DNA from 2 places in the Mesorhizobium sp. C120A genome. Region 1 is predicted to be linked to the other one. Evidence: riboswitches for the same ligand, from Rfam matches in the RefSeq annotation. Region 1 holds a riboswitch; the other holds the start of a gene.
What was found. Region 1 has a riboswitch for S-adenosylmethionine ahead of metX (homoserine O-acetyltransferase MetX). Riboswitches for the same ligand answer to the same signal wherever they lie in the genome.
Positions count from the first base shown of each region.

Region 2: it holds a riboswitch for S-adenosylmethionine, as region 1 does, so the genes downstream of both, NL532_RS31280 (O-succinylhomoserine sulfhydrylase) here and metX (homoserine O-acetyltransferase MetX) in region 1, are expected to answer to the same signal.

Region 1 is NZ_CP100476.1:1,430,027-1,434,061, reverse strand. Features, by position in the region: gene NL532_RS07090 (sugar kinase) at 1-53, shown strand, start outside; gene NL532_RS07085 (prephenate/arogenate dehydrogenase family protein) at 61-996, opposite strand; gene hisC (histidinol-phosphate transaminase) at 1,001-2,110, opposite strand; SAM riboswitch at 2,237-2,314, shown strand; gene metX (homoserine O-acetyltransferase MetX) at 2,375-3,544, shown strand; gene metW (methionine biosynthesis protein MetW) at 3,541-4,035, shown strand, end outside.
Region 2 is NZ_CP100476.1:6,457,774-6,461,808, forward strand. Features, by position in the region: gene NL532_RS31270 (ABC transporter substrate-binding protein) at 1-525, opposite strand, end outside; gene NL532_RS31275 (2'-deoxycytidine 5'-triphosphate deaminase) at 627-1,721, opposite strand; SAM riboswitch at 1,862-1,939, shown strand; gene NL532_RS31280 (O-succinylhomoserine sulfhydrylase) at 1,997-3,187, shown strand; gene NL532_RS31285 (ceramide glucosyltransferase) at 3,199-4,035, opposite strand, start outside.

The sequences.
Region 1 (4,035 bases):
CGCCGGACCGGGCCGAGACAATGGCCATGGTCGCGGCGACCTGGCCCGTCTGAAACAGATTTAACTTTTCACCGGGTGCTCGACCGCCTGCCGGCCGAAATCCGGCACGTCGATATCCTGGCCGGCCTCGATGATCGAACGGCGAACGGCCCGGGTGCGGGTGAACAGGTCGAACAGCTTGTCGCCGTCGCCCCAGCGGATCGCCCGCTGCAGCGAGGCGAGGTCCTCCGAAAAGCGCGCCAGCATTTCCAGGATGGCATCCTTGTTGTGCAGGCACACGTCGCGCCACATGGTCGGGTCGGAGGCGGCCAGACGGGTGAAGTCGCGGAAACCGGAAGCCGAATATTTGATCACTTCCGACTTGGTCACCGATTCCAGATCGTCGGCCGTGCCGACGATGTTGTAGGCAATGATGTGCGGAAGATGCGAAACGATGGCCAGCGTCATGTCATGATGCTGCGGGTCCATCGAGTCGATGTTGGAGCCGCAGCGCCGCCAGAATTCCGACAGCTTTTCCAGCGCGGCCGGATCGGTTCCCGGCAGCGGCGTGAAGATGCACCAGCGGTTTTCGAACAGGTCGGCGAAACCCGCATCCGGGCCCGATTTCTCCGTACCTGCCAGCGGGTGCCCCGGAATAAAGTGCACGCCGTCCGGTACATAGGGCTGCATTTGCGCAATGACGGAGGCCTTGGTCGAACCGACATCGGTGAGGATGGCGCCCTTTTTCAGCCCCGGCGCGATCTCTTGCGCCACCTCGCCCGACGATCCCACAGGCACCGAGACGATGATCAGGTCGGCGTCGCGGACCGCTTCCCTGGCGCCGGTGGTGTAGCTCTCGCCAAGACCGAGCTCCTTCGCCCGCGCCAGCGTGGCCGGGCTGCGCGTCGCGATGGCGACATGGCGGGCCAGGCCCTCGCGGCGGATAACGCGGGCCAGCGACGAGCCGATCAGGCCGATGCCGACCAGCGCGATCTTTTCAAACATCGGTGATGTCATTGTTTCAGCTTTTCAGGAACGTCGTGAGGGCGTCGATAACGCCGCGATTGGCTTCTTCGGTGCCGACGCTCATGCGCAGCGCATTGGGAAAGCCATAGCCGGTAACGCGCCGCAATATATAGCCGCGCTGGGTGAGGTAGTCGTCCGCCGCCTCAGCCGAATGCTTCTTGTCGTCGGGAAAGTGGATGAGGACGAAATTGCCGACGCTGGGCGTCACCCTGAGCCCAAGCTTCGTCAGCTCTTCATTCAGCCAGGTAAGCCAGGTCTCGTTGTGCAACGAACTGCGCTCGACATGGGCGCGGTCGCGGATGGCGGCAATGCCGGCCTCGATCGCTGTTGCGTTAACGTTGAAAGGGCCGCGGATACGGTTGATGGCATCGACGATGTGCAGTGGGCCATACATCCAGCCGATGCGCGCGCCGCCAAGGCCGAGCTTGGAGAAGGTGCGGGTCATGACCACATTCTGTGCGCTGCCCGCCAGCTCGATGCCGGCCTCGTAGTCATTGCGCCTGACATATTCGGCATAGGCCGCGTCGAGCACCAGAAGCACGTTGCCCGGGAGCGTGGAATGCAGGCGGCGGACCTCCTGGAACGGCAGATAGGTGCCGGTCGGATTGTTGGGATTGGCGAGGAAGATGATTTTGGTCCGCGGCGTCACCGCGGCCAGGATCGCGTCGACGTCGGCGCGCTCCTCGGTTTCCTTCACAGCAACCGGCTTGGCCCCCGCCGACTGAATGTAGATCTTGTAGACCATGAAGGCATGTTCGGTAAAAATCGCCTCATCGCCTGGCGCCAGATAGGTCTGCGCCAGCAGGCCCAAAATCTCGTCGGAACCGTTGGAGCAGATGATGTTTGCCGGGTTGAGGCCATGCACCTCGGCGATCGCCTCGCGCAGCCGGCGGGCGGTGCCGTCGGGATAGACATCGAGCTTGCCAGCCACTTCGCGCGCGGCCTCGATCGCCTTCGGCGACGGGCCGAGCGGGTTCTCGTTCGACGACAATTTATGGACCTTGGCGACGCCGGCAGGTGCCGTGCTCTTGCCCGGCACATAGGCGTCGATGTCCATGATGCCCGCGCGGGGCGTCGGCCGTGCCTTGTCCGCTGTCTTGTCCATGTCGCAAATCCATCGAGAATGCCTCCGTCCGGAGGCCGCAGCGGAAATACAAGCCGTAGCCGCGAATGTCGAGAGGCGGGCAATAGCTGGCCGTTGACGCCGGGCCGCACGAGTTCTAGAAGAACGCAACAGTTCCGTGGTGATTTGGCCGGTCGGCTTGCAGCCACGTTAAACAACTCGCTAAAGGGCCGTTTGCGTGACGTAACCGGCTTTGCGATCGCATTGCCGGTTTTTTATTGCCTGACGGCGGGCAAGGAGAGTCACATGGCCGCGCTCCGCGCTACAAAAACCAACAACGAGGCCGACAACCCGTCGAGCCCTGTGTTGCGTTTTGGCCCTGACAAGCCGCTGAAGCTCGACGCCGGCACGCTTTTGTCGCCGTTCCAGATCGCCTACCAGACATATGGCGCCCTCAACGATGCCCGCACCAACGCCATCCTGGTCTGCCACGCGCTGACCGGCGACCAGCATGTCGCCAGCACCAATCCGGTGACCGGCAAGCCCGGCTGGTGGGAAGTGCTGATCGGTCCCGGCAAGATCATCGACACCAACCGCTTCTTCGTCATTTGCTCCAACGTCATCGGCGGCTGCCTCGGCTCCACCGGTCCGGCCTCGACCAATCCCGCCACCGGCAAGCCCTACGGCCTCGACCTGCCAATCATCACCATCCGCGACATGGTGCGGGCGCAACTGATGCTGGTCGACCATTTCGGCATCGAAAAGCTGTTTTGCGTGCTCGGCGGCTCGATGGGCGGCATGCAGGTGCTGGAATGGGCGTCATGCTATTCCGAGCGCGTCTTCTCGGCCCTGCCGATCGCCACAGGCGCACGCCATTCCTCGCAGAACATCGCCTTCCACGAGGTCGGCCGGCAGGCCGTCATGGCCGATCCGGACTGGCATGGCGGCAAATATTTCGAGCACGGCAAGCGCCCGGAAAAGGGGCTCGCCGTGGCGCGCATGGCCGCCCACATCACCTATCTGTCGGAAGCCGCCCTGCATCGGAAATTCGGCCGCAATCTGCAGGACCGCGAAGCGCTGACCTTCGGTTTCGACGCCGACTTCCAGATCGAAAGCTATCTGCGCCACCAGGGCATGACATTCGTCGACCGCTTCGACGCCAACTCCTACCTCTACATGACCCGTTCGATGGATTATTTCGACCTCGCCGCCGACCATGGCGGCCGGTTGGCCGATGCCTTTGCCGGGACCAAGACCCGCTTCTGCCTGGTGTCCTTCACCTCGGACTGGTTGTTCCCGACCGAGGAGAGCCGCTCGATCGTGCATGCGCTCAACGCCGCCGGCGCCTCCGTCTCCTTCGTCGAGATCGACACCGACCGCGGCCATGATGCCTTCCTGCTCGATGAACCCGAACTGTTTGCCGCCATCAAGGGCTTCATCGGCTCGGCGGCCCGCGCAAGGGGGCTCGCCTCATGAGCGTCAATGGCAGCCAGCGCGTCGACCTCGAAGTCGTGGCCAACCTGATACCGCCGCAGTCGCGGGTGCTCGATGTCGGCTCCGGCGACGGCCTGCTGCTCGAACTCCTGCAGGAGACCAAGCAGGTCGACGGCCGCGGGCTGGAGCTGTCACAGCGAGGCGTCAATGAATGCGTGGCGCGCGGCCTCTCGGTCATCCAGGGCGATGCCGACACCGACCTCGAATTCTATCCGGACAAGGGTTTTGACTTCGTCGTCCTGTCACAGACGCTGCAGGCGACCCGCAACCCGAAGCTGGTGCTCGACGAGCTGCTGCGAATCGGCAACCGCGCCATCGTCTCCTTCCCCAATTTCGGCCACTGGCGGGTGCGGCTGTCGCTGTTCGTCAAGGGCCGGATGCCGGTGACCGCGGACCTGCCCTATTCCTGGTACGACACGCCCAACATCCATTTCTGCACCATCCGCGACTTCGTCAATCTGGTCGAGGAACTC
Region 2 (4,035 bases), 1.6 Mb from region 1:
CAGGTCGGTGATCGCCTCTTCCTGGGTGGGGTAGAGTTTCGCCTCGGCGCCGGCCTTGCCATAGGCGTCCTGCGCATAGTCGGCCTGGGTGGTCGAGGCCTGCGCGCCCACCGTCTTGCCGGCAAGGGCTGCCGGTTCGGTGGAAGTGAGGTCGCTGTCCTTCGGCGCCACCAGCGCCAGCGGCGTCGTGTAGTATTTGTTGGTGAAGGCGACCTGTTTCTTGCGCTCCTCGGTGATGCTCATCGAGGCGATGATGGCGTCGAACTTTTTCGCCTGCAGCGCCGGGATGATGCCGTCCCAGTCCTGGGTGACGATCTCGCACTCGACCTTCATCTGCGCACACAGCGCATTGGCAATGTCGATGTCGAAGCCCTCGATCTTGCCGTCCGCGGTGATGGTGTTGAAGGGCGGATAGGCGCCCTCGGTGCCGATCTTCAATTTCTCCTGCGCCTCAGCCAGCGAGCCGGCCGATATCACCAGCATGGCAGCGCTCGCTGCCGATATGATCCATCTTGAAATCTGCATTTCGGTTCCCCTTGCGCGCCGTTCTCTTGCCGGCCACCGAAAGGCAGCCAAGCATGGTGAGGCAGCGCAGGCAAGTATTTTGCCTGACGGTGATCGAAGGTTCAGCCGGCGGGGCGGAAATGCTTGGAGAGCTTGAGGCCTTGCGCCTGGTAATTCGAGCCGAGATCGGTGCCGTAAAGCGCCTGCGGCCGCTTCAGCATGTGTTCGTAGACCAGCCGGCCGACGATCTGGCCGTGGTCGAGGATGAACGGCACTTCGTGGCTGCGCACTTCGAGCACCGCCCGGCTGCCGGTGCCGCCTGAGGCCGAATGGCCGAAGCCCGGATCGAAGAAGCCGGCATAGTGAACACGGAATTCGCCAACCAGCGGATCGAAGGGCGTCATCTCGGCGGCGTAGAGCGGCGGCACGTGCACGGCTTCGCGGCTGACCAGGATGTAGAACTCGTCCGGGTCGAGCACCAGTTCGCCGGCGCCGCTCTTATAGAGCGGCTCCCAGAAATCGACGGCATCCTGGGCGGCGCGCTTGTCGACATCGACCAAGCCGGTGTGATGCTTGCCGCGATAGCCGACCAGGCCGTTCTGGTCGCCGTCAAGATCGATCGACAGCGCAATGCCGCCGCCGGAAATGTTGGGCGGCTCGGTCGCCACCAGCATCTCGGCGCGGTGCAATTCGTTCAGTTCTGCCTCCGACAACAGCGCGTTGCCGGTGCGAAAGCGGATCTGCGACAGCCTCGATCCGGCGCGTACGACGATCGGGAAGGTGCGCGGACTGACTTCGAGATAAAGCGGCCCGTGATAGCCGGGGGCGATCTTGTCGAACTCATGGCCGCGATCGGTCATCACCCGGGTGAAGATGTCGAGCCGGCCGGTCGAGCTCTTCGGGTTGGCCGAGGCCGACACGTTTGCGGGCAGCGCCAGGCTTTCGAGCAGCGGCACGATGTAGACGCAGCCGGTTTCCAGCACCGCGCCCTCGGCGAGACTGAACTCATGCAATTTCAGCCGGTGAAGCTTGTCGGCCACCAGATGATCGGGACCCGGCAGGAAGGAGGCGCGCACGCGAAAAGCCTTGTCGCCGAGCCTGAGATCGAGGCTCGCCGGCTGCACCTGGTCGACATCGAGCGCGCGCGGCGACTTCAGCGCGCCGGACTGAAACAGCGCGGAAATGTCCTGATCGGGAAGAATGCCTGTCTGCCGCAAAAGGCTGGCTCCGCTCCAAGGTCGGTCTCTTTGTGGCAGGTTCTTGCCGCAAAACCGCTGGATATTATTGCGGAACCTGCCTGGTACAAACCTCTTAATGAAGCCGGCAATTGACGCAAGCGCAGGTGAGGTCTAAAGGGTCGTTATCCCGTGGTGATTTGGCCGGTCGGCTTGCAGCCACGTTAAACAAGTCGCTAAAGGACCGTCGGGCCGCAAGGCCATATGGACCGGTTGCGACTTTCGCGGCCGGTTTTTTTGTGTCTGGAACAAAAGCGATGAGCACCAAGAAGCGTAACTGGAAACCTCAGACCGCACTCGTGCACGGGGGAACGCTGCGTTCCCAGTTCGGCGAGACGTCCGAAGCGATGTACCTCACCCAAGGCTATGTCTACGAGACGGCGCAGGCTGCCGAGGCCCGTTTCAAGGGCGAGGAGCCGGGCTTCATCTATTCGCGCTATGCCAACCCTACCGTCGACATGTTCGAAAAGCGCATGTGCGCGCTGGAGGGTGCCGAAGATGCGCGCGCCACGGCGTCCGGCATGGCGGCGGTGACGGCAGCGCTCCTGTGCAGCGCCAAGGCCGGCGACCATATCGTTGCGGCGCGCGCGCTGTTCGGCTCCTGCCGCTGGGTGGTGGAGACGCTGGCGCCGAAATACGGCATCGAGGCAACGCTGGTCGACGGCACCGACATCGCCAACTGGGAAAAGGCGGTGCGGCCGAACACGAAACTGTTCTTCCTGGAAAGCCCGACCAATCCGACGCTGGAAGTGGTCGACATTGCAGCGGTGGCGGCGCTCGCCACCTCGATCGGCGCCAGGCTGATCGTCGACAATGTCTTCGCCACGCCCTTGCAGCAGAAGCCCTTGCAGCTCGGCGCCCATATCGTCGTCTACTCCGCGACCAAGCACATTGACGGCCAGGGACGCTGTCTCGGCGGCATCATCCTGTCGGACAAGAAATGGATCGACGAGAATTTGCACGACTATTTCCGCCACACCGGCCCGAGCCTGTCGCCGTTCAACGCCTGGACGCTGCTCAAGGGCCTGGAGACGCTGCCGGTTCGGGTGCGCCAGCAGACTGAAAGCGCGGCCAAGATCGCGGACTTCCTGGCAGGACGGCCGGAAATCGCCCGCGTCATCTATCCCGGCCGCGCCGACCACCCGCAGGCCGACATCGTCAAGAAGCAGATGACAGGCGGATCGACGCTGATCTGCCTCGACGTCAAGGGCGGCAAGCAGGCGGCCTTCGCCTTGCAGAACGCGCTCGACATCGTGCTGATCTCCAACAATCTCGGCGACGCCAAGAGCCTGATCACCCATCCGGCGACCACCACGCACAAGAACCTCAGCGACGAAGCTCGCGCCGAGCTTGGCATCGGGCCGGGAACGCTCAGGCTGTCGGTCGGTCTTGAGGATACGGACGATCTGCTGGAGGACGTTGCGCAGGCGCTGAAGGCAGCCGGGTAGGCCGCGAGGCGTCACGCTCCCGACGAAGCCTCTTCCAGCTCGGCTGCCTTGGTGCCGATGATCATGGTGTTGCCGCGCCAATCGACGGCGCCGCTCAGCCAGCCGCGCGCCCAGATGGCGGGAAGCATCATGTCGCGGACCATCATCGCCGGGACCATGCGCAGCGACAGATGCCAGCCCTTGGCAGCGGCCAGCGCGCATTCGGGAATGTAGGCCGCCGTCAGCACGGCCAACACCGTGGCCGGCAGGCTGATGCCGGCACTTGCGGCCGCCACCAGCGCCAACGCCAACGGCACGGCGACGCCGGTCAGGATCTCGGGTGCGAAAAACAGCGGGAAGGTGACGCGGCGCAACCGCGCCCAGCGCGCCTGGCGCGACCAGATGTCGGCAAGTCGGCGCTGCCCCAGTGGTTGCTCGAAAGGCGAGGCAACGAGATTGACGTGCAGGCCCAGTCCGTTGACCAGCTTGGTTGCAGCAGCATCCTCGGCGATCTCGGCGGCCAGCGCGCGGATACCGCCATTGGTATCGAGCATCGGCTTGTTCCACAGCATGCTCTTGCCCTGGGCAAAGCCGAGGCCAAGCGCCTCGCCGGCATATTGCCAGCGCGCCTGCAGCGTGTTGAGGAACGCGCATTCGACCTCGGCCCAGAAGCCATCCGGCCGCGAGCCGATCGGCGTCGAGCAGATAAGCCCGGTATTGGTCCGCCAGGCCGCCATCAGGTGCTGGACGTAATCCCTAGGCATCAGCACGTTGGAATCCGCCAGAATAACCCAATGATAGCGCGCCGCTTCCCAGCCCTTGACGCAGTTGTTGAGCTTCGGGTTGCTGCTGACGCGGTCGTCGCCGAT